DNA from 2 places in the Hydrogenophaga bisanensis genome. Region 2 is predicted to be linked to the other one. Evidence: predicted binding sites of a transcription regulator. Region 2 holds the regulator's gene; the other holds the start of a gene.
What was found. Region 2 encodes FNR, which switches genes on or off when oxygen is low (the NO sensors DNR and NnrR bind a similar motif). Its sites were predicted from a motif close to TTGATNNNNATCAA; they were not measured.
Positions count from the first base shown of each region.

Region 1 (3,387 bases), on a different contig from region 2:
GCTACCCCGCCGATGTGCAGCACAGCATCCGCAACCCGGGCAAGACCCTCGCCAAGGCGGTGCTGGTGGTGGAACACTTGACCGACGCGTTGGCCACACGCCCGCACCACCGACAGGGCTGAACACCGCACCGGCTTCGGACAGACGGCGGCAGGGCCAAGCCGGACGGAATCAAGATCCGGCGGCCGTTGCCGATGCCATAGGCATCACAACCGTGCCGCCCTCAGAAGTCGCGGCCATGCCTGGAGGACTCCCGTGACTGTATTGATGCTCTGGATTGCCGCTGTCTTCGCCGTGGCCGCCGTCTGGTGGTTCGCCCGGCGCCCGGCCAGCCCAACGGCGCCCGGCAAAAGAACCGCCCCCGTGAGCGGCGCCGCCGCGCCCATCCAGCGCAGCGCGCCGCAGATGCCCCCCGTGACGGCATCACCGTCGCCGGTCCCGCCCCCCGCCGCGCCGATACCTCCCGCCCTGGCGGCATTCCAGTGGATCACGGACGCCGCACTCCCGCAACAGCGGCGCGAGCAGCTGCTGCAAACCATCCGGGGCATTCCGCGCCCGCCCCAATCGATGCAGCAACTGCTGTCACCCGACTTTCTGGCGCGCGCCGGTTCGGCCGAACTGAGTCAGCTCATCATGGCCGAGCCCATCATCGCGGCCAAAGTGCTCTCCGCCGTCAACTCCCCGATGTACGGCCTGCGCCAGCCGGTGGCCAGCCTGGGGCAGGCCGTGACCTTCCTGGGCATCAACAGCGTGCGCAACATCTGCCTGCAGTACATGCTGGCCGAGGCCTTCAAGCCCAAGCTGGCCGAGGCGCAACAGGCCTTTGACCGCATCTGGAAGGCCAGCGCCTGCGCCAGCGAACTGGCTGTGCGTCTGGGCAAGGCCCTGCACTGGTCCGAACAGGGGTCGCTGTCCACCCAGGTGGTGCTGAGCTTTGTCGGCCAGCTGGCCATGGCCTCGATGCTGCCCGCTGGCCGGCTGACCGAATGGCTGGCCGCCGACCGCCTGGGCAGGGCGCGCCTGGAACAGGAACTGATCGGCATCAGCGCCGTGGAGACCGGTGCGCTGATGATGCGGCACTGGGGCCTGCCCGCCTCGCTGGTCGAGGACGTGGCGGGCATCGGGCGGGTGCTGGTCACGCCAGCCGCCAAGGCGCGGCCAGAGCGGGCGCCCATGATGGCTCTTGGTTACCTGTGTGCCAGGTTGGGCGAATGCCTGGCCAACGGCAGAATGGAATCCTTGGACCAATACCAGCCCGCGATGGATGAGGCCGACGATGCCCACCACCTGCGCAGCTACCTGGCCCTGCCGCCCTTGGCGCGACTGGACGCGGCCTTGCACACCCCGGAAATGGGTGCGGCCGTGGACCAGCTGCTGGGGCGCGAGACGCCCGCCTGACCGCAGGCAACGTCGGCGGTAACATGCTGGACCCGGGAGCATGGTGATCGATGGCTGTTGACATCGGTCAAGCCTTCTGCACCGCGACGACTCCAGAATTGCCGCCATGGAAAACCCCACCACCGCCGACACCACCCAGGGCCTGACCTGGGCACCCCAGCTCCAGACGGGCGATGCCCGCATGGACGACACCCACGAGGAATTCGTGGAGATGCTCAACGAGCTGCTGGCCACACCGGAGCACGAGCAGCTGGCCCTGTACAAGCGCTTCATCGACCACACGGTCGAGCACTTCGCACAGGAGGAACGCTGGATGGTGGCCACCGGCTTTGCGGCGGACAACTGCCACGCGAGCCACCACGCCACCATCCTCGAGACCATGAATGCGGTGGTCGAGCACTTCGAGAAGGGTGACACCGACATCATCAACCGCCTGGCCGAAGCGCTGGTGGAGTGGTTTCCGCAGCATGCCGCCACCATGGACGCAGGCCTGGCCTTGCACATGAAGGATGTCGGCTTCGACTCCCGTACCGAAACCCTGGCAGACCCGGGCAAGGTGCGTCCGGCCACCATGAGCGGTTGCGGCAGCGTCAGCTGCAGCTGAACGCCTGCTGAGCGCTCAGTACCTGGGTGGCTGGATCCACCTGGGCAACGCCGAATGATCGACCTGCATCCGGTCCACCGGAAAGTACACCGACGGTGGCGCCCCATAGCAGCGGGTCCACACCTTGGCGAAATGCGCGGAGTCGGCAAACCCGGCCATCTGGGCCACCTCCGTCAACGAACGCCCCCTTCCCAGGTAGCGGGCGGCCAGCCGGATCTTGCTGGACAGACAGTACGTCCGCAGAGGCAATCCGGCCTGGCTGGAGAACAGCCGGGACGCGTGCTCCACCGACAGATCGAGTTCGGCTGCCAGATCGGTCAACGGACGGCCCGGATCGCTCTGGATCTCCGTCATCATCCAGCGCACCCGGGGATCCAGTGCAGGTGGCCGCGGAAAGTGACCTGTCAGCTGTGACAGTGCCTCGCGAACCGCATGATCCAGCTCGCGCCCGTGCAGGCCATCATGCAGGAACCCCTGACCCACCTGTCGCAGCGCGTCGAAGGCCAGGTGATCGAGGGTGCCGACCCGCCCACTCACACCGGCGAGCACCCGGTAGTCGATGTGAATAGGCTCCACGTCCACCATCAGAAACGGCGAGTGCTCGGCGTTCAAGGTGCGCTCGGTCTGCGGGGGCACCAGAATGAGCTGTCCCTCAACCAATCCCTGCGCCGTCCCGACCCTCAATGGCTTGTCCGGTTCAAGGGCCTGCACAAGGGTGACCGAATGCCGGCAAGCGCGGCTGATCAGACCTGTGGAGGCAAAACAGAACGTGTCTCCCATGAGTCTGCCCCGCGCACCAGGCGGCAGCCAGATGGGCTGCGCAGTGAAGTCGCTTCCATCGTCGAGTCGTCCCATGCTGAAGCCTCCCGGCGAACCGTCGCCCGCATTTCACGGCAATGGCTATCGCTCCTCATCGTAGCGCGCTTGCGCACGCAGGGCCTTTTCGGCCATGGGTGCATCCGGCACCGGATCATCCATCATCAGCTCCAGCAGCCGTTGCACCACTTGCTCTTCCTTTCCGAAGAGGCGCTGCGCCGCCGCCTGACCAAAGTAGCTCTGCCGCAGCGCACGCAACTCGGCCAGCTCGGCCAACCCTTCCTGCGGCAGCAGTGGCGCCTGCACCGAGGATGAGGACAGCTTTTGCGCCGACATGTACCCCTCATAGCGGGAGACCAGCTCTCTCGCTGCAGCGGCTGCTTTGGGCGGCAGGTGTGCCACCTGGGCTTCCACCCTGGCGGACAGCTGATCCTCTGGAGAGAGCACCACCAGGTTCTCCAGCCGCAGGCGCATCGGCTCATCCAGCACCAGGTTGCCGGCCTGATCCACGGCAAACACCTTGTCGGCAGGCGACGCTGCCATCACCGGTGCCGGGACGGCAGGCGTGG
Region 1 is NZ_JBHTBX010000002.1:266,616-270,002, reverse strand. Features, by position in the region: gene ACFQNJ_RS03975 (helix-turn-helix domain-containing protein) at 1-122, shown strand, start outside; gene ACFQNJ_RS03970 (HDOD domain-containing protein) at 256-1,398, shown strand; gene ACFQNJ_RS03965 (bacteriohemerythrin) at 1,505-2,002, shown strand; gene ACFQNJ_RS03960 (helix-turn-helix transcriptional regulator) at 2,018-2,857, opposite strand; gene ACFQNJ_RS03955 (hypothetical protein) at 2,903-3,387, opposite strand, start outside.
Region 1: the regulator FNR is predicted to act here: its motif matches at 1,456-1,469, upstream of ACFQNJ_RS03965 (bacteriohemerythrin).

Region 2 (3,387 bases):
TGGACGGTATTGCCATCGCGTCGGAGACCGAGGTGGAGGTGTTGCCCACTGAGGTTCGCTCCGCTCCCATGGCGGTCCAGATTCCGCCGAATGCGGCATCACCGGGCTCACACCCCATCCGGTTCACCATCCGCTCCACCGGCGACTCGGTGGACGAGGTGGTCGAAAAGGCCGTGTTTCTGGTTCCCCGCTAAACTGATCTTCCCAAGGTACTCCATGGACCACGTCATGTCGTCAGATTCTGCTCCGTCAAGCCGCCATCCCGTGCCGACCGCGTGGTGGCGTGTCCCGCACATGTGGCTGGTCGTCGGCGGTCCGCTGCTGGTGGTCGTGGCGGGCATTGCCACGGTCATCCTGGCGGTGCGCAACCCCGACCCCGTGCTGGACAAGGTCGTGTACGAGCGGGACCTGGCGGCCGCCAAGGATCTGGAAGGCAAGGCGCGGGAAGAGGCGCTCATCCGGATGCAGCCCGCCCATCAGGCGCGCAACCACGCCGCGTCGCCGGTGGTGCCTGCGGGCAAGTGACGGTTCGTGCGCCCAGACTTGGGCGCACACCGTATGAATGCCGGGGATCCGTTCACCAGTCAGTCAGGAGAGCAGACGATGGGAAAAGCCCAAAGATGGATGTGGATTGCCTGGCCAGCTTTTCTGGTCGCTGGTGTGATGGAAATGCTGGTGTTCGCGGTGGTCGACCCGGGTGATCTCCACTGGTTCGGCGAGCCGGTGGCCATGTCCCGTCAGGCGGTGTACACCTTGGCGTTCTTTGTCTTCTGGGTGTTTGCCATGGCGTCCAGCACACTCACCACCATGCTTGCGATGTCCCCGTTTGAGGTCAACCGCTGTCCCGTGCCGCCCGACGAACGACCCAGGGACTGCGCCCGCAACGGTTGCAACTGACTGATACCGGGGCGCGTTGCTTGCGCCTCGGCAAACCCTCGACTCAGCGGCAGGGCTGAGGGTTGACAATCTTTCGCAGGGCGTCCGTGTCCTTGATGTGCACGTAGCGCTGCTTCACCTCGATGATGCCTTCCTCCACGAACTTGGAGAAGGTGCGACTGACTGTCTCCAGCTTCATGCCCAGATAGCTGCCAATCTCCTCGCGGGTCATGCGCAGGATGAGTTCCGACTGGGAGAACCCGCGCGCGTGCAGGCGCTGCACCAGGTTCAGCAGGAAGGCCGCCAGACGCTCTTCCGCCCGCATGCTGCCCAGCAGCAGCATCACCGAATGATCGCGGACGATCTCTCGGCTCATGATCTTGTGCACGTGGTGCTGGAGCGTGGTGAACTCGCGGGAGAGTTCCTCCACCTGATCAAAAGGCATTACACAGACTTCGGCATCCTCCAGCGCGATCGCATCACAGGAGTGCCGATCGTTGACGATGCCATCCAGGCCGATGATCTCGCCCGTCATCTGGAAGCCGGTCACCTGATCCCGGCCATCTGCCGTGGTGATGCAGGTCTTGAAGAACCCTGAACGGACCGCGTACAGCGAGGTGAATTTGTCCCCGGTGTTGAACAGTGACGTCCCGCGTTTGATCCGCCGGCGTGTGCTGATGACGCTGTCGAGCTTGTCGATTTCGTCCGCGTTGAGGCCCATCGGCAGACACAACTCCCGCAGGTTGCAACTCGAACAGGCGACTTTGATGCTTTGGATGTCCATGCTTTTTGCGAGTATTTCGCGCGCAAGCTTAACCCAAAGGATTGTCGGGTGTCGAGAAACACAGTGCTGGCGCGGATTTGATGACGGTGGTTTCCCCAGTAGTCGCCAGGCGCTTGATGAAGATCAAGGGGCGCAGGCATGCGTTCGTGCACAGTTCCAGACAAGTTTGGAGAATCTTCCGTGAGTCATGCCATTTCAGACGAACTGCTCAAGCGGTTCGATGTGCCCGGTCCCCGTTACACCTCCTATCCCACCGCTGATCGGTTCGTGGAGGCGTTTGTTGAAAGCGACTACATCCAGGCACTGGAACAGCGTGCGGCCGGGTCCATGGCGCTGCCGCTGTCGATTTACGTGCACATTCCGTTCTGCGAGTCTGTGTGCTATTACTGCGCCTGCAACAAGGTGATCACCAAGCACCACGAGCGGGCGGCCGAGTACCTTCGCTATCTCAGCCGCGAGGTCGAGCTTCAGGTCCAGCACTTCGGCAAGGGCCATGCCGTGTCCCAGCTTCACCTGGGGGGCGGCACACCCACCTTCCTCTCGGACCCCGAGCTGGAAGACCTCATGACCATGTTGCGCCGCAATTTCACGCTAGTGCCCGGGGGGGAATACTCCATCGAGGTGGATCCCCGCACGGTGACCGACCAGCGGTTGCAGACACTGGCGCGACTGGGCTTCAACCGGCTCAGTTTTGGCGTGCAGGACTTCGATCCGGCGGTCCAGAAGGCGGTTCATCGTGTGCAACCGGCCGAGCAGGTGTTCAAGCTGGTCGAAACCGCCCGCAAGATCGGGTTCGAATCGGTCAATGTGGATCTGATCTACGGCTTGCCTCTTCAGACGCCCGAGTCCTTCCGCCGGACCCTCGCTCAGGTCAGCGAACTCAGACCGGACCGGATCGCGCTCTACGCGTATGCACACCTGCCCAGCCGGTTCAAGCCGCAGCGTCGGATCATCGCCGCCGAGTTGCCCAGCCCTGGCGACAAGCTGTCGATGCTGTCCATGTCGCTGGACGCCATGAGCGACGCCGGGTATGTCTACGTTGGCATGGATCACTTTGCCTTGCCGACCGACGCGCTGGCGGTCGCCAAGCGCCAGGGCCGCCTGCACCGCAACTTCCAAGGTTATAGCACCCAGCCGGATTGCGATCTGATCGCCTTGGGGGTATCGGCCATCGGCCGCATCGGAGCCACCTACAGTCAGAACGCGAAGACGCTGGAGGAGTACTACGACGCGCTCGATCAGGGGCGTCTGCCCATCGTGCGCGGATTGGCTCTCACACGTGACGACCTTCTGCGCCGTTCGGTGATCATGTCGATCATGTGCCAGGGTTCGGTCCAGTTCGAATCCATCGAACTCGGGCACCTGATCGACTTCCGGTCCTACTTTGCGCGCGAACTCGAGACCTTGTCCGGCTTGTCCGAGTTCGGGCTGGTCACGGTCGACGGCCAGGGTATCCAGGTCACTTCCACCGGGTGGTATCTGGTGCGAGCGATTGCGATGGTGTTTGACCGATACCTTCAGTCCGACATCGACCGCGCCCGTTTTTCCAAGATCATCTGACGGTGACCTTGCCGGCTGCGCTGGTGTTCCTGGGCCCTTAAAGTCACGCCATGCAGACTTCCATGGCGATGACGGCACTGGTGATGGGTGTGGTGGGCGGACCGCACTGTGTGGCCATGTGCGGTGCTGCCTGCGCCGGCATCAGCCGTGCGGCGGGGCAGCAAGGT
Region 2 is NZ_JBHTBX010000001.1:178,888-182,274, reverse strand. Features, by position in the region: gene ccoG (cytochrome c oxidase accessory protein CcoG) at 1-194, shown strand, start outside; gene ACFQNJ_RS00900 (FixH family protein) at 229-525, shown strand; gene ACFQNJ_RS00895 (hypothetical protein) at 604-897, shown strand; gene fnr (fumarate/nitrate reduction transcriptional regulator Fnr) at 941-1,660, opposite strand; gene hemN (oxygen-independent coproporphyrinogen III oxidase) at 1,841-3,220, shown strand; gene ACFQNJ_RS00880 (sulfite exporter TauE/SafE family protein) at 3,271-3,387, shown strand, end outside.